DNA from 4 places in the Aeromonas salmonicida genome. Region 4 is predicted to be linked to each of the others. Evidence: predicted binding sites of a transcription regulator. Region 4 holds the regulator's gene; each other region holds the start of a gene.
The links. Region 4 encodes sigma-54, which starts transcription at its own class of promoters, with help from an activator protein. Its sites were predicted from a motif close to TGGCACNGTTTTNGCTT; they were not measured.
Positions count from the first base shown of each region.

Region 1: fliE (flagellar hook-basal body complex protein FliE) is a predicted target of sigma-54. The motif match lies at 2,720-2,736, and genes of this name have one in related genera.
Region 2: flhA (flagellar biosynthesis protein FlhA) is a predicted target of sigma-54. The motif match lies at 3,060-3,076, and genes of this name have one in related genera.
Region 3: flgA (flagellar basal body P-ring formation chaperone FlgA) is a predicted target of sigma-54. The motif match lies at 2,348-2,364, and genes of this name have one in related genera.

Region 1 is NZ_CP110645.1:1,495,252-1,500,222, forward strand. Features, by position in the region: gene ONZ54_RS07275 (amidohydrolase) at 1-1,643, opposite strand, end outside; gene ONZ54_RS07280 (AraC family transcriptional regulator) at 1,710-2,618, opposite strand; gene fliE (flagellar hook-basal body complex protein FliE) at 2,776-3,093, shown strand; gene fliF (flagellar basal-body MS-ring/collar protein FliF) at 3,140-4,849, shown strand; gene fliG (flagellar motor switch protein FliG) at 4,842-4,971, shown strand, end outside.
Region 2 is NZ_CP110645.1:1,509,754-1,514,724, reverse strand. Features, by position in the region: gene flhF (flagellar biosynthesis protein FlhF) at 1-904, opposite strand, end outside; gene flhA (flagellar biosynthesis protein FlhA) at 921-3,023, opposite strand; gene flhB (flagellar biosynthesis protein FlhB) at 3,131-4,261, opposite strand; gene fliR (flagellar biosynthetic protein FliR) at 4,348-4,971, opposite strand, start outside.
Region 3 is NZ_CP110645.1:1,643,678-1,648,648, forward strand. Features, by position in the region: gene ONZ54_RS07995 (peptide ABC transporter substrate-binding protein) at 1-135, shown strand, start outside; gene yfcE (phosphodiesterase) at 147-689, shown strand; gene ONZ54_RS08005 (flagella synthesis protein FlgN) at 733-1,149, opposite strand; gene flgM (flagellar biosynthesis anti-sigma factor FlgM) at 1,146-1,466, opposite strand; gene flgA (flagellar basal body P-ring formation chaperone FlgA) at 1,557-2,162, opposite strand; gene ONZ54_RS08020 (chemotaxis protein CheV) at 2,385-3,296, shown strand; gene ONZ54_RS08025 (CheR family methyltransferase) at 3,315-4,139, shown strand; gene flgB (flagellar basal body rod protein FlgB) at 4,203-4,601, shown strand; gene flgC (flagellar basal body rod protein FlgC) at 4,601-4,971, shown strand, end outside.
Region 4 is NZ_CP110645.1:364,536-369,506, reverse strand. Features, by position in the region: gene ONZ54_RS01835 (BglG family transcription antiterminator) at 1-310, shown strand, start outside; gene npr (PTS phosphocarrier protein NPr) at 329-601, opposite strand; gene rapZ (RNase adapter RapZ) at 622-1,488, opposite strand; gene ptsN (PTS IIA-like nitrogen regulatory protein PtsN) at 1,531-1,977, opposite strand; gene hpf (ribosome hibernation promoting factor) at 1,980-2,267, opposite strand; gene ONZ54_RS01810 (RNA polymerase factor sigma-54) at 2,289-3,728, opposite strand; gene lptB (LPS export ABC transporter ATP-binding protein) at 3,794-4,519, opposite strand; gene lptA (lipopolysaccharide transport periplasmic protein LptA) at 4,523-4,971, opposite strand, start outside.

The DNA of each region.
Region 1 (4,971 bases), 1.1 Mb from region 4:
TCAGCACTCTTGCCTACGCTGATCGATCCTGTCTGTTTCTCCTGTCCAATCACCTTGGCGGCGTTGAGCGTGTAAGCCTGCAAGATAGCCTGGCGGTTGATCTGCTCGCTGGCGGGGGGCAGCAAGCCAAGTTCGCCCTGGCGGGTGATCGCGGTATATATCGCAAGGAAGGGGTTGGGGCTGGATACTGGCCAGTCACTGGCACCGGCGAGAATGGCGCCGCTTTGCAGCAGGCTGCCTGCCGGATAGAGACGGGCCAGCAGGGCTGGGGGCACTTTCCCCTCCAGCAGCATGGTGGTCGCCACGTTTTTCCCGGCCCATAGCAGTTGCATTGAGGCAGCCACATTGAGTGGTTTGAAACGGGCAATGCTGGCCGGGCTCACCACTTCCAGATGGGTGATGCTGTGCAGCAGGCGGCGATCTTCATTGTGGGCCCGTGCATAGGCGATGGCATCGAGGGATTCACGGACGGCCCGATCGCCGATGGCGTGGAAATGAGTGATCAGTTGATGGGCGTCAGCCGTGCGGATCAGCTCGTTGAAGCGCTGCTTGTCCAGATCGTCTTTGCCGCTGTAACCGGGGCGGTTGAGATAGGGCTCGCTCAACTTGGCGGTCTGGGATGGAAACTCGATGACTCCATCTTGCAGGATCTTGATCCCCACCAGTTTGACATCCGGGGCATCTTGGAACTGCCGCTGGAGCGCCAGGACGTCATCAATGATGGCGGGCGATGCGTGGATCCCCACCAGTGCCAGGGTGGATACATGCCCGGTCAGCTTGCCTTCCCGCGATAGCATGCTGTAAGCCGGGAGCAGGCCGGTGTCACGGCGATCCGGCTCGGCGTTGAAGACAGGCGCGAGGGGGCGAATATTGCTGATAGGGTCCATCCAGGCGGTAATGCCAACCTGATTGAGCTGCTTGGCTGCGGTCATGATGGCATTGGCAATCGTCTCGTCGCTGACGGGTGGCAGGGCTTTGAGGATGGCATCCCAGCCTCCTTCCGAGGCAAAACCATTCAGCTTGCCGGATGGGGTGAGGCCAAAATTGCCTTTCAATGGGGCATAACGACCGGCAAGGGCCTCTCCATCAATGCCTGCCTTGCGCAGCATGGCCTGATTGGCCCAGCCGGTGTGGGCATCCGATCCGGCCAGCACCACGGGGACCTGCCGGTACTGCGGGCCATTGAACACCTGATCGAGCAGGGGTAACTGATGCCAGTAATCGAGCGAGACATTGCTGTATAGCTGCACGTCACCGAGTGTCAGACGGGGGTCATCCTGGCTGCTGGTCAGAAATTGTTGCAGTTGCTTAACCTGACTCATGGCATCGGGAAAGTTAACCGTCATGGCCTGAAATCCGGCAAAGGCCGCATGCACATGACTGTCGATGAGTCCCGGCATCAGATACTTTCCTTTCAGATCAATCTGGTTGGCATGGCTGCCGAGCCGGGCACTGACCTCCTGGTAACTGCCGACCGCCACGATCTTTTTACCTTCAATACCGACTGCCTCCGGGTGAGGGTTCGCCGGATCGCCGCTGTAGATGGTGCCGCCAAAGATCAGGGTCTGGCTCTGTGACTGGGCATTGGCTGCCATCGGAAGGCTCACCAGCAGGCTGGCAAGAAACAGCGTTTTGACATTCATGGGCATGACTCCGTCGCTTCGGCGCCCGAAGGCACCGAAGAGGGTGAATGGAAATGGGGTATCGGCTTATGGGTTGATAAGCGGGATACAGATATCAAACACGTAATGATCCCGGTCGGGGTCAGTGCCCGCGTGGTATTGCTCGTAACACGGACGGTCGTCGCAGCTCAGCCCTTTGCTCACCAGCCAGCCAAACGCCATCTCCCAAGTGGTGACCAGTTGATCTCCGCGAGCGATAAACTGGCATACCGCATAGGGGCCAGCGGCGATGGTCTGGGTGGTTAACTGGCGCCCTGCGTGGATTCCGGAATCCAGCTCAATGCAGACGTCAGTACGGCAGCGCGTCTCATCGGTGATGTCAGGAATATCCCAATAGAGACTCAAGGTGCCTGCCGGTGTCATCGCCTCGTCTGACGCGAACAGTGCGAGTAAATCCCGATGGGCTTGCTCGCAGGTCTCTTTGCCATAGGGCCCCATACGGCGCATATATGCAACGCGCCGGGCGGGCATCTGCTTGATGCTCGTCCCCTGCAACAGACCCTGGTGTTCAGTGACCGGGTGCATGACCAGGCCATCATAGGTTTCAAAGGGAAGGGGATCGTTTCCAATCTTGCTTTTCCAGTTTCCCCCTTGTTGCTGGCGGTATTCCGAGGGGCTCATGGCGAAGTGCAGACGAAAGGCTTTGGCAAAATTCTGGGAGCTGGAGAACCCGGCTGCGATCGCAAGGGTGGTGATATCGCTCTGTGGTGCGGCCAGCAAGCGACGGGCCGCACGTTCCATGCGCAGGCGCCGGGTAAAGCCGGCGATAGTCTCTCCGACCATCGTCTTGAAAATGCGGTGAAAGTGAAAGGTGGAGATGGCGGCCGCCGTCGCGACCTCATCCAGACTGGGATTGTCATCCAGATGCTGGCTTATGTAGTCCATCGCCTTGAACACAGGTTTGCGATAATCCAGAGATGACTCCTTGCCAACCATTAAAAGTGGGCGTCAACACCGGATTTAATCAGAGCCATCAGTCCTTGTCGAATCCGCCAGCTCTGGTCTGGCCACGCATCCTCACGCCACTCCTAACGCATTGGCACTCTAATTGCTTATTGGATGCCAGCGTCAATGATTTGTCTGGGGATGAGATATGGAAATTAGTGCAAGCAGCCTGATGCAAGAGATGCAGGCTCTCAAGGTTGAAGCTGGCGCCACGCCGCTGACTCAGCCCGGTCGTCAGGTCACCTCTGACTTTGGTCAGTTGCTGCAGCAGGCGCTCGGCAACGTCAACGAACTGCAAGGCGCCGCCAATGATCTGCGCACCCGTTTCGATATGGGCGACAAGTCAGTCGATCTGTCCGATGTGATGATCGCCGGCCAGAAATCCTCTATCGCCTTCGAGGCAACGGTGCAGGTGCGCAACAAGATGGTCGATGCCTACAAGACCATCATGAACATGCCGGTATAAGAGATTACTGAATATCATGCACATGTCAGCAATAAGGACATAAATCGTGGCTACTGACCAAAATGGCGAACTGCTGATCAACGAGGAGAGCTCCGCTGCCCTCGATGAGAACGAGCAAAAGAGTTCAGCTCTCGGCTTCCTGTCCAACACGGATGTGCTGCGGCAAATTACCCTGATCCTGGGGCTGGCCATCTGTCTGGCGATCGCCGTTTTCATCCTGTTGTGGGGCAAGGAGCCGGACATGCGTCCCCTTGGCACCTACAGCACCCAGGAGCTGGTCAAGACCCTGGACTACCTTGACGCCCAGAAGATCCCCTATGAGGTGGATGGCAAGAGCGTGCTGGTCAGCGCCGAAAAATATGCCGATATCCGCCTGCGCCTGACCCGCGCCGGCCTTGCCACCAATACCGATGCCAGCAACGATGGCGAGTCCATCCTGCTCAAGGATTCCAGCTTTGGCGTCAGCCAGCGCATGGAGACGGAGCGCCTCAAGTTAAGCCGCGAGCGCCAGCTGGCGAGCGCCATCGAGCAGTTCCAGAACGTGGCCAAGGCCCAGGTGCTGCTGGCCATTCCGAAAGACAACGTGTTCGCCCGCAACGAGCGCAAACCCAGTGCGACCGTGGTGCTGAGCCTCAAGGGCAATGCTCTTGGTCAGGGGGAAGTGGATTCCATCGTCGACATGGTCGCCTCCGCCGTACATGGCCTGGAGCCGACCCGTGTCACTGTGACCGATCAGAACGGTCGCCTGCTCAATTCCGGTTCGCAAGATCCTGTCTCTGCCCAGACCCGCAAGGAGTTTGCGATGCAGCAGAAGCAGGAAGTGGAATACAAACAAAAAATTGACGCCATCCTGATACCCGTACTGGGCGCCGACAATTATACGGCGGAGGTTGACCTCTCTCTTGACTTCTCCCAGCAGGAGCAGACCCGCAAGACCTATAACCCGGACCTGCCTGCCGTGCGTTCCGAGATGACGCTGGAAGAGAACAGTGCCAGTGGCAGCAACGGCGGTGTGCCGGGTGCTCTCACCAATCAGCCACCCGCAGCCTCGAATATTCCCGAGGAAGCCGCAGGCGGGGATGGCGGAGCCGCCTCTTCCTCTGGTCGTTCCCGCAAGGAAGCAACCCGCAACTTCGAACTGGATACCACCGTCAGCCATATTCGCCGCCAGATGGGGGGCATTCGCCGCATGACAGTCTCGGTAGCCGTGGATTACAAGTCCATCGCCGGTGCCGATGGCGCCGTCACCCGTGAGGCCCGTTCCCAGGCCGAACTCGATACCCTGCGTCGCCTATTGAGCGGCGGGCTTGGCTTTGATGTGACCCGCGGTGATACTCTGGAAGTGGTCGCCATTCCGTTCAACCGGCCCGAGCTTGAAAATGTGGCCGACGCGCCCATCTACGAGCAACCCTGGTTCTGGCGTGCGGTGCGCATCGCGGCCTCAGTGCTGGTCATCATAGTGTTGATCGTCACAGTGGTACGCCCCATGCTCAAGCGTCTGCTTTACCCGGATGCACGACCGGAAGGGGATCTGGATCTGGACAACAGCATAGTGCTGGGTGGGGATGACGAGCTCAGTCTGCTGGCCGCTCAGGCCGAGTCCGAGCCGGTATTCGGCGTACGTGACGGCCATCTGAAACTGCCGGATCTGCACCGTGACGAGGATCTGCTCAAGGCGGTACGTGCGCTGGTTGCGAACGAACCGGATCTGGCCGCACAGGTCATTAAAGAATGGGTAAGCAACAAAGATGCCTGAAGAAATTAAGACCCAAGTCACCGGTAATGACATTACCGAGGGACAGCGCCTGATCCTGGATCAGATGAGCGGGATGGAGATGGCGGCCGTATTGATGCTGAGCCTCAATGAAGAGGATGCCG
Region 2 (4,971 bases), 1.1 Mb from region 4:
ACTGTTCATGGGCACCAATCCGGTAATTGTCCGTGGTGATGAGCGCCACCTGCTCGGCGCCATACTTCATGGCAAAACGAGCCGCCAATTTGGCGATGGTGGTGGTTTTGCCCACCCCGGTCGGTCCGAGCAGGGCAACGGCCCCACCCTGTCGTAAAATGTCGTCTTCGCTGATCTTGAGCTGGGCGGTCAGCACCTCGGCCAACTGGGCCATGGCCTGATGGATGGACATATCCTCAGGGATAAGGCCCGCCAGCTGATCGGCAAACGCATCGTCAAAGCCTATCTTCTTGAGTTCCTTGATGAGCAGGGCCCGCATAGGTTCACGGCGTTCCACTTCCTGCCACATCAGTCCGGAGATCTGGTGCTCAAGCAGCTTGCGAATGCTGGCCATCTCCTTGCGCATCCCTTCCATCTCCTGCTCTCGCGGCGCAGGCTGGGGAGCACGACCCGGAGTCGCCACTCTGGCTTTGGGCTTGGCGGGCTCGGGCGCAGCTCCCCACTGGCCCTGTTCGGCCAGGGTGCGAGGCGCGGATCCGGCAGCTGCCATCGGGGCCCCACCGTTGAGACCGGCCGGGTTGGATGGATTCAGCTTCTGCTGGCGTGCCAGCAGCGCGGCCAGGGTATCGGCATAGTGTTCGTTCTGTTCCTTGGCCGGGGTGGGCACAGGGCGCGTCATCTGCCGTCCGGCAGACGATATATTGACGCTCTCATCGTTCAACTGACGGCGAACCGGCGCATCTTTGGGTCCCGGAACCTGGGATTGATAATCGACAGCGGCGACTATCTCCACCCCTCCGGTGACTTTCTTGTTGGACATGATGACGGCATCGGGCCCGAGAGTCTCCTTGACCTCAGCCAGCGCCGTTCTCATATCCTTGGCAAAAAACCGCTTAATCTTCACCCGTCATCTCCGCTAACTAGTTCTGTCCTACCGCACTGACGATGCGGATTTGCTTGTCATCAGGCACTTCCTGATAAGACAGAACGCGTAATCCAGGAATGGCATTCTTGACAAATTTCGCCAGGGTATTGCGCAGTATCCCTGATGTCAGAAGCACGGCCGGTTGGCCTTCCAGTTCTTGTCGTTGAGTGGCTTCCACTAGCGAGCGCTGCATCCGCTCCGCCAGGCCCGGCTCTATGCCAGCGCCATCACCACCCCCTGCCTGCAGGGATTGATGCAATATACGTTCCAATTCTGGCGACAATGTGATCACCGGTAACTCGGGATCCGGGCCGGCAATCTCCTGCACTATCAGGCGGCGCAGGGCGATACGGCAGGCGGCCGTGAGCACTTCCGGGTCCGGGCTGCGCGGGGCATATTCCACCAGGGTCTGCAGGATAGTGCGCATATCACGGATTGGCACGCCTTCATTGAGCAAATTCTGCAATACCTTCACCAGGTTACCCATGCTGATGACCTCGGGAACCAATCCTTCCACCAGTTTGCTCTGGTGCTTCCCTATCATGTCGAGCAGTTGCTGCACCTCGTCATGCCCCAGCAGCAAGGCAGCATGGTTGGAGAGGATCTGGCTCAAGTGGGTAGCGACTACTGTCGCGGTATCAACCACTGTATAACCCAGGGTCTGCGCCTGGGAGACCTGCTCCTTGGCGACCCACACCGCCTCCAGCCCGAAGGCGGGATCCCGGGTGGCAATGCCCTGGATCTGGCCGAACACCTGGCCCGGGTTGATGGCCATCTCTTTATCATGGTAAACATTGGCCTCGCCGGTACTGACCCCCATCAAGGTGATGCGGTATTGATTGGGCGCCAGATCCAGATTGTCCCGAATATGTACGGCAGGTACCAGAAAGCCGAGCTCCTGAGAAAGTTTCTTGCGCACCCCTTTGATCCGGCTGAGCAGTTCCCCGCCCTGATTGCGATCCACCAGAGGGATGAGCTGATAGCCCACCTCCAGCCCGATAATATCCACCGGCATCACATCGTCCCAGCTCAGCTCTTTCTGCTCATGAGGCTGCTCTGAAGTAGCAGGCATCAGCTCGCCCTTGGCGGCCTTGGCCGCAGCACGTTTCTCACGGCGCAGCAGCCACCAGGCTCCGGTGGCAGAGATGGCTCCCAGGCTCAGGAAAGCAAAATGTGGCATGCCGGGAACCAGCCCCATCATCAGCAGGATGCCGGCCGAGATGGTCAGTGCCTTGGGATTGTCAAACAACTGGCCCAGTACCGCCGTGCCCATGTCCTGATCCGTATTCTGCCGGGTCACTATGATGGCAGCGGCGATGGAGAGCAGCAGGGAGGGGATCTGGGCAACCAGACCGTCACCAATGGCAAGCAGGGTATATATTTCAGCCGCTTCACCAAAGGTGAGCTGGTGCTGCATCATGCCGATGATGAAACCGCCGATGATGTTGATAAAGAGGATCATGATGCCCGCGATAGCATCCCCTTTCACAAATTTGGAGGCGCCGTCCATGGAGCCGTAGAAGTCGGCTTCCTGGGTCACATCCTGACGACGTTTTTTGGCATCTTCCTGGTTGATGAGACCAGCGTTCAAATCCGCGTCGATGGCCATCTGTTTGCCGGGCATGGCATCCAGGGTGAAACGGGCGCTCACCTCTGCAATCCGCCCAGCACCCTTGGTGATGACCACAAAGTTGATGATCATCAGGATCGTAAAGACGATGATACCGACCGCATAGTTGCCGCCGATCACCACGTTGCCGAACGCCTCGATCACATGACCGGCTGCAGCGCTGCCATTATGACCTTCCAGCAAAACCACCCGGGTTGACGCCACGTTGAGCGCCAGACGCAACAAGGTAGCGAGCAGCAAAACAGTTGGAAAGGCAGCAAATTCGAGGGGGCGACGGGTATAGACGGCGACCAGCAAGACCACGATGGAAAGCGCAATATTGAAGGAGAAGAGGACATCCAGCATCAGCGGCGGGATGGGCAGCACGACCATACCAAGAGACGCAAGCACCAGCAGCGGTGTCCCCACCCCCTTGGTCAGCAATCCCCTGTGCTCTTTCAATCGGCCCAATGATGCCTGGAATTTCATCGTTTTTCTCAATCTTAAACTGCTGGTATCCGATTAAAGCAAACATCAAGCCAACAATTCAATGCATTGATTTTAAATGATTTTATTTTGACTGCGTCAGAAGTTTGTCATTTTCGAAATTCGGGCGGAATGGGCAGATCCTTGGCGATCGGATTGGGGCGCCGGCCGCTGCCACGACGGAATTTTTTGAGCTGATAAATATAAGCCAACACCTGGGCCACGGCGGCAAACAGGCCTTCCGGGATCTCGTGCCCAATCTCGGTGGAGTGAAAGATAGCTCGGGTGAGTGCCGGGGACGGCATGATGGGGATCTCGTACTCCCTGGCTATCTCCCTGATCTTCATTGCGATCTCATCTGTCCCCTTGGCAACTACCTTGGGCGCGGCACCCGGCTTGGCAATGTCGTATTTGAGCGCCACCGAGTAGTGGGTCGGGTTGGTGATGATGACGTCTGCCTTTGGCACATCTCCCATCATGCGTCGCATCGCCATCTGCATCTGCAACTGCCGTATCCGTCCCTTCACCTCGGGTTTACCTTCGCTGTCCTTGAATTCGTCTTTCACTTCCTGCTTGGTCATCTTGAGCTGGCGGGTGTGGTTCCAGGTCTGGAAGGGTACATCTATGGCCACTATGGGGATGAGAGCACAACAGAGGATGATCAGCATCCACAGCAGCAGGTCCAGCGCATCTATGATGCCCCCGGGGAACCCCTCCATGGAGAGGTTGAGCAGATGGTTGAACTGGCTCGACAACATCCACCAGGCAAACAAACTGATGAAGACCACCTTGGCAATGGACTTGACCAGTTCGATCAGGGACTGCACCCCGAACATCCGCTTGATACCGCTGAGCGGGCTCAGCTTGCTCCACTTTGGCATCATGGCCTCGGAGGAGAAATTCATCCCCCCCAGCAGGGTATTGCCGACGAAAGCCGCTATGGCCACCAGCATGAACAGCAGGCCAAGCGGATAGACAAGCTCCCTTAGCAAGGCCGGCAACATGGCGCCCATGGCGTTGGGATCAAAAGCCTGATCCCGGTCCAGAGTAAATCCAATGGTGAGGATCTTGACCATGGCGCCGGCCAGACTCTCCTTGACCATCAGCAGACCGAAAACAGCTGCCAGCAGGACGCTGGCGGTACCCAGCTCCTTGGAGCGTGCAATCTGCCCTTTTTCCCGGGCCTGTTGCAGTCGTTTGCCCGTGGGTTGTTCGGTACGTTCCTGATCGGTATCAGCCATCTTGCTGACCTCCGCAACACCGGACGCAGCTCAGCGGCACTCGCCTCCAGAGGAAGTGAAGCTGTTCGGTATCAAGCCACGCGCAATCAACCATTCTGATCACCGAAGCACTGGACATTAATCAGCTCGCAGCTGGTCTCCTGCACCCGCTCCCACATGGAATCGAAGTGACCGAGAAAACCGCCTATGGTGAGCCAGAGAATGAAGAGGCCGGACATCATGCTGACCGCAAAACCGATACTGAAGATATTGAGCTGGGGGGCTGCCCGGGTCATGACCCCGAACGCAAAGTTGATGAGCAACAGCGCGACAATGGCCGACAGCGCCATCACCAGAGAGGCCTGGTACATGATCCCCAGAAAACCGACCAGACTGCGGATGGCAGGCAGGGTGAGCCCGGCATCGGAGACCGGCAAAGTCTCGAAACTCAGCACGACCATGCGCAGCATGATGAGGTGACCATCTACCGCCAGAAACACCAGGGTTGCCAGCATCAGGTAGAACTGGCCTACCACAGGGGCCGACTGGCCATTCATGGGGTCCACCAGGGTCGCAAAGCCCAGACTGGTCTGCATGGCGATGACCTGGCCGGCCATCACGAAACTCTCCATCAGAAACTGGGTCATCAGGCCGAGGGCAATGCCGATGAGCAGCTGCTGGGTCAATACCAGAAAACTGCCGACGGAGAACAGCTCAACCTTGGGCATGGG
Region 3 (4,971 bases), 1.3 Mb from region 4:
ATGGACGAAATGCCCGCCATTCCCGTGTATCACTACAATCAGATGCGGCTGGTGGACCCCACACTGCGAGGGTTGCCGAGCCAGAACCTCAAGGGGGCTATCGCCACCAAGGATCTCTATTTCAGCAAGCAGTAAGGGAGTTCGCGATGAAGATTGCCATCATTTCAGACCTGCACGGCAGCCTGAGCGCACTGGAACAGGTGCTGGCCCAGCTTGCTCCCTGGCAGCCCGATCACTATCTGCTGCTCGGCGATCTGCTCAACCATGGCCCTCGCAATCCGGTGCCGCCGGGTTATGCCCCCGCCGCCGTGGCGGAGCGGCTCAATCAGCTGGCGCCGCACATCATGGCGGTGCGTGGCAACTGCGATTCGGAAGTGGATCAGATGTTGCTGAACTTCCCCATGACAGCACCTTATAACCAGTTGCTGGTGGATGGACGGCGCTGGTTTGTCAGTCATGGTCATCTCTATCGCCCGGATGCGGTACCGCTGCCCCCCGGCAGCCTGTTTATCAGCGGCCACACCCATCTATCCGTGCTGCAGCGAGATGGGGAGCTGGTGCTGATGAATCCGGGGTCCATCTGTTTTCCACGGGGAGATCTGGCGGCAACCTATGGCCGGTATGAGACGGGCGTGTTGAGCATCCATGCCTGTGCGGACAGCGAAGAACTGTTGAGGCTGGTGTTATAGGTTGGCGACGGGCAGAGCTTGCGCGAGGGGAAGCGGAAAGGGATCAGGCCTTGATGCCGAATGAGCGTGTGCCGGAGCGGGTGTTGCCCTTGGCGTCATAAGTCAGGGAGTTGCGATCCCGCAACTGGCTCAAAAAGCTTGCCAGGCGGCGGTTGGAGACGATGCTGAGCTCGAGCAGGCGACCATTCAGATCGTTTTGTTCCTGGCAGGCATCGAGTTTTTCACGCAGGGCATTCATCTGCTCTGGAAAGGCAGACAGCTGCTGTTGCAGCTCGGGCAGCCGCGCAAGGGTCTGGTCCAGCACTTCAATATCGGCAAGCAGTTTCTGCTTGCGCTCTGCCAGCTCGGGCAGCGCCAGTGCCTGGTGCTGCTTGAGCAGATTGAATTCCTCCTCCAGCAAACCTTGCATCCGGGAGAGGTATTCGTCTTGGGTGTGCAGCAGCGAAGGTAAATCCATCATCCGAGCAGCTTGTCCAGAGTGGATTCAAAGCTGAACATCTTTTTGGCTACCGCCTCGCTGTTGACCTGGTATTCACCATTGGCCACGGCTTTCTTCAGACTCTCGACACGGCTTTCATTGCCGGTGGAGGCTGAGTTGAGGTTTTTCTGCATCTGTTGCAATTGCTGCGCCTCATTGGTCAAGGAGACGGAGTCTGTCTTGACAGTCGCCGCACGGTTGTCGGGAGACGAGGTCGCTTGTTTGGTGTTGGCACCCTGGCTGTTACCGGTGTTTTGCAACCGATTATTCGCCAAGTTGTTGATATTGTTAATAGCCATAGTGTTTACCTTCGTCTGCTTTGCTGTTCGCTTACCTGTTTATCGGTGACCGTCGTCAGAACTTTAGAAAAAAATAACCAGAAAAACATATCAGAAGGGGACCACGACAGAGCCGACTGCGCTGACTTTCCCTTGCACTGTTTTTCCTGAACGAATATTGACGAGGCTGATCATGTCTCCGAAGCTGCCATCTTGCAAGGCTCGGGCCATGGTTTTGATTTGCATGCTGCTGTTTTCTGCACTGAGTGTGACCTGATCGCCTTTGCAAACCACGCAGACTTGGCTGAGCCGTATGGGCTGACCCGGCTTGAGTTCCCGTTTGCTGCGTACTCCTATCAGTGGGGCCTGATCGCTCAGATAATCACCGCGGATCTGGGTCTGGTCCTGATAGGCCAGCGTCAAGACACTCTCACTGAGTATGTCGCCCTTGGCTACCGGGGTAGCCACGGTCACATAGGGTTTCTGGATGCTGACGCGCACCGGCAAATAGAGGTCCCAAGGTTTTTCTTCCTCACATTTGAGGTAGACGGTGGTGTTACGACGCACCTCCATCCTGGCGGGAAGGCTGATGGTAAGATGCTGCTCGCAGCGGCTCAAAGGTAGCCTGTCATCAATGGAGGCAGCTTGCACATGAGCCTGGGCATCGAGTGGAATATCGAGCTGGCCGAGCACAAACTCTTGCGCCATTTCTTGCAGATAACTGGTCACCTCGGATGCCGTGGCGTGAGATATGCCGCAAAACAGCAGTAAGATGAGGAAAAGTCTACTAATCATTTTCTCTCGCAGGCCGATAAGTTGTTCACGCATATCACCATATTTAACTATGCTTGCTTCAGAATTCGTTTGTAGTGACATCGATAGTCTGACGCAAGCCAATACGCATGCATGATTAATGCCAAGCGTTTTTAGGGAGTGTTTATGGCCAGTATTATGGACTCGGTCAACCAACGTACCCAGCTGGTGGGACAAAACCGGTTGGAGCTGCTGTTGTTTCGTCTCAATGGACGTCAAAGATTTGGCATCAACGTATTTAAAGTGCGTGAAGTGCTGCAATGCCCTCCCTTGACCGTCATGCCCAAGCTCAACTCCTGTATTCGTGGCGTTGCGCACATCCGTGGCCAGACCATTTCGGTGATTGATCTCAGCATGGCGGTGGGCAAACGTCCCATCGAGGACCTGAGCAAGTGTTTCATTATTATTTCCGAGTACAACCGTTCAGTTCAGGGCTTCTTGGTGCATTCGGTTGAACGCATCATCAACATGAACTGGGAATCCATTCTGCCGCCACCCAAAGGGGCAGGGCGCATCAACTACATGACTGCAGTCACAGAGGTAGACGGCGAGCTGGTGGAGATTCTGGATGTTGAACGTATCCTCAACGAAATCTCCCCGGTGTCGACCGAAGTAAGTGCCGAGTTGGTGGATGCCAGTGTTGAGCACAATACCCATGGTCGTCCCGTACTGGTAGCAGATGACTCTTCTGTTGCTCGCAAGCAGGTGCAGCGAGCCCTCGAGGCGATTGGCGTGCAATGTGTGCTGGCAAAGGATGGGCGTGAGGCACTCAACATGTTGCTGGAGATGGCCAAGAATGGCCCCATCAAGGATCAGATTGCCTTGGTGATCTCGGACATCGAGATGCCGGAAATGGACGGTTATACTTTTACCGCCGAGATCCGTAACAATCCCAATCTCAAGGACTTACATGTTATTCTGCACACATCCCTCAGTGGGGTGTTCAATCAGGCCATGGTGCAGAAAGTCGGTGCGAACAATTTCATCGCCAAATTCCAACCGGATGAGTTGGCCAAAGCCGTACAAGGCGCACTCTAATCAAGAAGAACAAACTGCATGAAGACACTTTCGGACGACTTATACAAACAATTCAGCAACTTTCTGGCAGTACAGAGCGGAATCGTGCTGGGTGACAACAAACAGTATCTGGTCAAGAGTCGGCTTTCACCCTTGATGACTCAGTTTGGTATTGAGAGTCTGTCTGATCTGGTTACTCGAGCGATGAGTGTGCGTGAGCGTGACCTGAAAATGGCAGTGGTTGATGCCATGACTACCAACGAGACCCTCTGGTTTCGCGATACTTACCCCTTTCAACTACTCACTGACAAGCTTTTTCCCGAACTGGGCAAGAGTGGCCGTCCGATCAAGATCTGGTCGGCTGCCTCCTCGTCCGGGCAGGAGCCCTATTCCATCGCCATGACGGCGCTGGAACAGCAGGTCAAGAAGCCGGGTACCTTGCCCGGTGGCGTGCAGATTGTGGGCACCGATATTTCCAGCACCATGCTCAATCAGTGCAAGGAAGGGGTGTACGACAGCCTGGCGCTGGCTCGTGGTTTGTCACCTGAGCGCAAAAAATTGTTCTTCGAACCTTATGGTGACAACAAGATGCGGGTGGTGGAACGTGTCAGAAAATTGACCACGTTCCGGCCACTGAACCTGCTGGAGAGCTACAGCCTGCTCGGTAAGTTTGACATCATCTTCTGCCGCAACGTGCTCATCTACTTTGCGCCGGAAGTGAAGTCGAAGATCCTCAATCAGTTCGCAGCCAGCCTCAACCCTGGTGGTTATCTGATGCTGGGGGCCTCAGAGTCACTGGCTGGTCTGACCGATCGGTTCGAAATGGTCCGTTGCAATCCTGGCATCGTCTACAAAGTCAAATAACCCCGCTTAAAATCCCTCTTTGGCACACCTCTTGCTAATAATTTATCAAGCAGGAGGTGTGCTATGGCAATTTCATTCGACAAGGCATTCGGGATTCACCAATACACGCTGGGCGTTCGTTCCAAGCGTGCCGAGGTGCTATCCAGCAACATTGCCAACGCAGATACCCCGGGTTTCAAAGCCAGGGATATCAACTTCTCAGAGGCATTGGCACAGGCCCAGCATCAGCAAGGGTTTGGTATGGCCACCACCAGTGAGAAGCACTTTGCCTTGCAGTCGGATGCCCCTGGTCTGATGCAGTACCGCAATCCCCTGCAGCCGGATACCGGTGATGGCAACACGGTTGACGTGCAGCAGGAGCGCAGCGAGTTCTTGCGCAACAGCCTTGAGTACCAGACCTCCCTTGAATTTATGAACGGCAAGATCAGTGGCCTGTTGAAGGCCTTGAAAGGAGAACAGTAATGAGTTTGTTCAAGGTCTTTGACATTGCAGGCTCGGCCATGAGTGCACAGTCTGTTCGACTCAACACGGTGGCCAGCAACATGGCCAACGCCGACAGCGTCAGCTCCAGCGTGGAAAAAACTTACCATGCCAGGCGGCCAATCTTTGCCGCTCAACTGGATCAGGCGATGTCAGACAAGCAATCATCGGTCGGGGTCGAGGTGAAAGGGATTGTCGAGAGCAAGGCCCCCTTGCTCAAGGAGTACAACCCCAACCATCCCATGGCGGACGATGATGGCTATATTTTCAAACCCAACGTCAACATGGTTGAAGAGATGGCGGACATGATCAATGCCTCGCGCAGCTATCAGACCAATGTGCAGGTTGCCGA
Region 4 (4,971 bases):
AAGTTCACTCCACGAACGGGAGCGCATCGTCTCCACCCTGCTGGGAGAAGGCATAGCCCTCCCCCACTCCCTCGGCCTGCTGGCCCGCCGCACCCTGGTCTATACAGTGCTGGCACCACAGGGGATCGACTGGGGCAATGGCGAGACAGCCACTCTGATATTCGTGCTGGCCATCAGCAAGGCGGACTACGAAGAGGCGATGGGGCTCTACGATCTGTTTCTGGCGCTGATGAACGAAAAAGCCAGCAAGAATCTGCTGGCTTGTCGGGATTTTGCCAGCTTCAAGGGGCTGGCGCGCACCGGTTCCTGAACTAGGGCGAGGAGTGAGTCACTCCTCGTTGAAGCCGGAGGTGAACAGCGCCACCACGGCGGCCAGCGCCTCTACTTCTTCGGGGCCCTCCACCTGCACTTCCACCTGCTTGCCCTGGGCTGAATCCAGCATCAGCAGGCCGATCACGCTGTCTGCATCGGCCTCGATGCCGTCCTCATTGCGCAGCAGCACGTGGGCATCGAAGCCCTGTACCAGCTCGAACAGCATCATGGCCGGTCTGGCATGCATACCCAGTTTGTTCTTCACTTCCACCGAGGCTGAGACGGTCATCTGATCTTCCTATTGGTCCATCAATGTTGCGGCGTACTTTTGTCGAGGGTGCGGTGGCGGATCTGAACGTTCTTGCCGAGCAAGCGGAACGCGCCAGCCAGCTGCTCTGCGATGAACACGGACCTGTGCTGGCCCCCAGTGCAACCAATTCCCACAGTGACATAGCTACGATTGTTGCGCTCCAGATGTGGCAACCAGGTCGCCAGCATGTTTTCAATCTGCAGGATGAACTGCATCACGTCTGGCTGGCTGGAAAGGTAGCGGGCCACGGGCTCATCCTTGCCGGTAAAGGGTTTGAGCTCGGGGATCCAGTGTGGATTCGGCAGGAAGCGAGCATCGAACACGAAGTCAGCGTCCTTGGGGATGCCGTACTTGAAGCCGAACGACTCGAACACCAGCACCAGTTCGTTCTCTTTCTTGCCAAGCACCCGGGTCTTGATGAGCTCACTCAGGTCATGAATGCTGAGGCTGGTGGTGTCGATACGCAAGTCGGCGGTCGAGGAGAGCGGCGCCAGCAGATTGGTCTCTTCACGGATCGCCTCATCCAGCGAGAGCTGCTTGCGGGACAAGGGGTGCAGCCGGCGGCTCTCACCGTAGCGTTTGAGCAGGGTGGAGTTCTCCGCATCGAAGAAGAAACTGGAAAATTCCACCCGACCCTCATTGCGAACCTGGGCCAGCAGGGTCTCCAGCTTGTCTGCGCTCACCGGCAGGTTGCGCACGTCGATACTGACCGCCAGCTTGTCATACTGGCTCTCGACCGACACGATCAACTGGGGCAGCAGGTTGACCGGCAGGTTATCCACACAGTAATAACCCAGATCCTCCAGCACGCGCAGGGCAACTGTCTTGCCCGAGCCGGAGCGCCCACTTACCACTATTAATTGCATCTTGTTGCCTCACCGCTTGGGGTCATCACGAGGGCCCGAATATCAGGCCGACGTCATGATCTGATAGAGATCTTCATCGCTGCTTGCCTGGCGCAACTGGCGGCAAACCGCCTTGTCGCCGAGTTTGGATGCCATCAGGGAAAGGGTCTTGAGGTGCTGTTTGCACTCGCTTTCCGGCACCAGCAGGGCAAAGAGCAGGTCAACCGGTTGATTGTCGATGGAGTCGAAGGGGATAGGCTCTGCGAAGGTCATCAGGATGGCGGTCGGCGGAAACTCGTCACCGATCCGGCCGTGGGGAATGGCAATACCGGCACCGATCCCGGTACTGCCCATTTTTTCTCGTGCCAGCAAACACTCGAACAGTGTCTGGCGAGAGGTCCCCAAGCGCTCAGCAGCTAATTCACTGATGATCTCGAGGGCGCGTTTCTTGCTGGTACAAGGGACCGCACTTTTGGTGCAGTCCCGACTCAGTATGTGTTCAAGTTGCATAGTTATTTTTGATTTAACTTATCTTTGTGCTTGATGATCTGCCGATCCAGCTTGTCCAGCAGGGTATCAATCGCAGCATACATATCAGCATGCTGTGAATTGGCGAACACCTCACCACCGCTGACATGCAGCTTGGCTTCGGCGATCTGGTTCAGTTTTTCTACGCTCAACACCACATGAACATTATTGATGTGGTCAAAGTGACGCTCGAGTTTGGCAAATTTGTTATTCACATAATCACGCAGAGCTTCGGTGATCTCGACATGGTGTCCGGTCAGGTTAATTTGCATAACGTCTTCCTTTTGTTTTGCCTAAACCAGGCGTTTGCGCTGATTGGATGGCGGGATCAACAAGGATTCACGGTACTTTGCGATCGTGCGTCTCGCCACCATAATACCCTGTTCGGCCAGCAAATCCGCGATCTTGCTATCACTTAGCGGCTTGGCGGGATTCTCCGCCGTCACCAGCTTCTTGATCAGCGCGCGAATTGCGGTCGATGAGCACTCTCCTCCTCCTTCTGTGTTCACATGACTGGAGAAAAAAAACTTCAGTTCGAAGATGCCGCGGGGGGTATGCATGTATTTCTGGGTCGTTACCCTGGAAATGGTCGACTCATGCATCTCCACCGCCTCGGCGATATCGTTGAGCACCATGGGCTTCATGGCTTCTTCACCATACTCGAAAAAGCCCTGTTGTTGCTCGACAATACAGGTCGCCACCTTGAGCAGGGTGTCGTTGCGACTCTCCAGACTCTTGATGAACCACTTGGCTTCTTGCAAGTGGGAGCGAATGAACTGGGTATCCTGGCTAGTACGCGCCTGACGGGCCATGGCGGCATAGGTCTCGTTGACCCGGATGCGCGGTGCAGAATCCGGGTTGAGTTCGACGACCCATTTGTTGCCCTTCTTGACGACGGTGACATCCGGGATCACGTACTGGGAGTCACTCTGTATGATGCCGTTACCCGGCCTGGGCTCCAGTTGCTGGATAAGGTCCAGCACCTCCTTGAGATCACTCTCCTTGAGCTTGGTCTTGCGGGCCAGGGTGCGGTAATCACGGTTGCCGAGCAGATCCATGTGCTCCTTGATCACCTCCCTGGCCTCATTGAGCCAGGGCAGTTCAGGAGCGTACTGGCCAAGCTGGATCAGCAGACACTCCTGCACCGAGCGCGCGGCGATGCCGACCGGATCGAAATGCTGCACCCGCTTGAGCACTGCCTCGACCTCGTCGAGTTCCACCTCGACATCCTCGCTGCTCACCGCCGCCTGTATATCTTCGAGAGAGACGGTCAGATAACCGGAGTCATCGATGGCATCTATGATGGCCAGCGCAATGGCGGCATCCAGATCGCTGAACGGGGTGAGGCGCATCTGCCACAGCAGATAGTCCTGCAGGTTCTCGGTGGTTTCCCCCTGATAGACGCTGTCCTCTCCATCGTGGATGGGGCCTGCGCTCTGGGCTGTGCCGGCTGAATAGACATCTTCCCAGGTGGTATCTACCGGCAGTTCGTCCGGCATCTGATCCTGGGCCATGGCATCGCTGGAGTCGAGCTGACTGTCGTCGACGGGCTCTTCCGGGCTGGTCTCCTGAACGTCATTCTCCTCTTGCTCAAGCAAAGGATTGTTATCGAGCGCTTGCTGAATTTCCTGCTGGAGTTCCAGGGTGGAGAGCTGGAGCAGACGAATCGCTTGTTGTAATTGCGGCGTCATGGTCAGGGACTGACCGAGACGCAACTGTAATGTCGGCTTCATCTACGTCGGGATATCCTTATGTTCAGCGAGGCAGTCGTCAAAGGAAATGAAGAGATGCCCCCTTACTATAGACTGAATTGATCGCCCAAATAGACGCGCTTGACCTGTTCATCGGCAAGGATCTCGGCCGGTGCACCTTCGGCGATCATCTTGCCGTGACTGACGATATAAGCCTTCTCACATACGTCCAGAGTCTCCCTGACGTTGTGGTCGGTGATCAAGACACCAAGGCCTCTATCTTTCAGATGCTGGATGATCTTCTTGATGTCTATCACAGAAATGGGGTCGACCCCGGCAAACGGCTCATCCAGCAGAATAAAGCGCGGCTCGGCCGCCAGCGCGCGGGCGATCTCGACCCGGCGTCGCTCCCCCCCTGACAGACTCTGACCCAGGTTGTCACGGATATGGGTGATGTTGAACTCTTCCAGCAGTTGTTCGACCTTGTCTTCACGCTCTTCGCGGCTCAGCCCCTTGCGGGTCTGCATGACCCCCATCAGGTTGTCGAACACGGACAGACGACGGAAGATGGAGGCCTCCTGCGGCAGATAGCCGATGCCGTTACGGGCACGGATATGCATGGGCTGCTGGCTGATGTCCTGATCGTCGATGGTGATGAGGCCGGCATCGCTCTGCACCAGCCCCACTATCATGTAGAAGGAGGTGGTCTTGCCGGCACCGTTCGGGCCGAGCAGGCCGACGATCTGGCCGGTACCCACCTCCAGACTCACGTCACTGACCACCATGCGACGCTTGTAACTTTTTTGCAGGCCGGCTGCTTTCAACACTGCCATGGTTTATTTTCCCTGCTTCTTCTGGTCGGCGGGCTTGTCGAAGTTCTCTACCTGATCAGGCAGGAACACCGTCTTGACCCGCTGGGTCGGCCCCTTGCTCTCGGCGATCATCTTCTGTTTGACGATGTCGTAGCGGATCAGGTCACCGTTGACCTGGCTGTCTTCCTGTTTGAGCTGACCGTTGCCGGTAATGGTCACCAGGCGATTCTTCAGCTCGTAGCGAATGCTGTTGCCGTGGGCGTTGACCGGTTTGCCGTTGTCCAGGATCTGGAAGAAGGTGGCAGGCTTGCCATAGGCCGTCATGACCTCGGCCCCTTTGTCGCCGGAACGGATCACCACCACCTTGTCAGCCTTAATCTTGATGGTGCCCTGAGTGATGATGACATCGTCACTGAAGGTGATGCGGTTGTCCTGCATCTCGGCCACCTGTCTGACCGCATCCACATAGACCT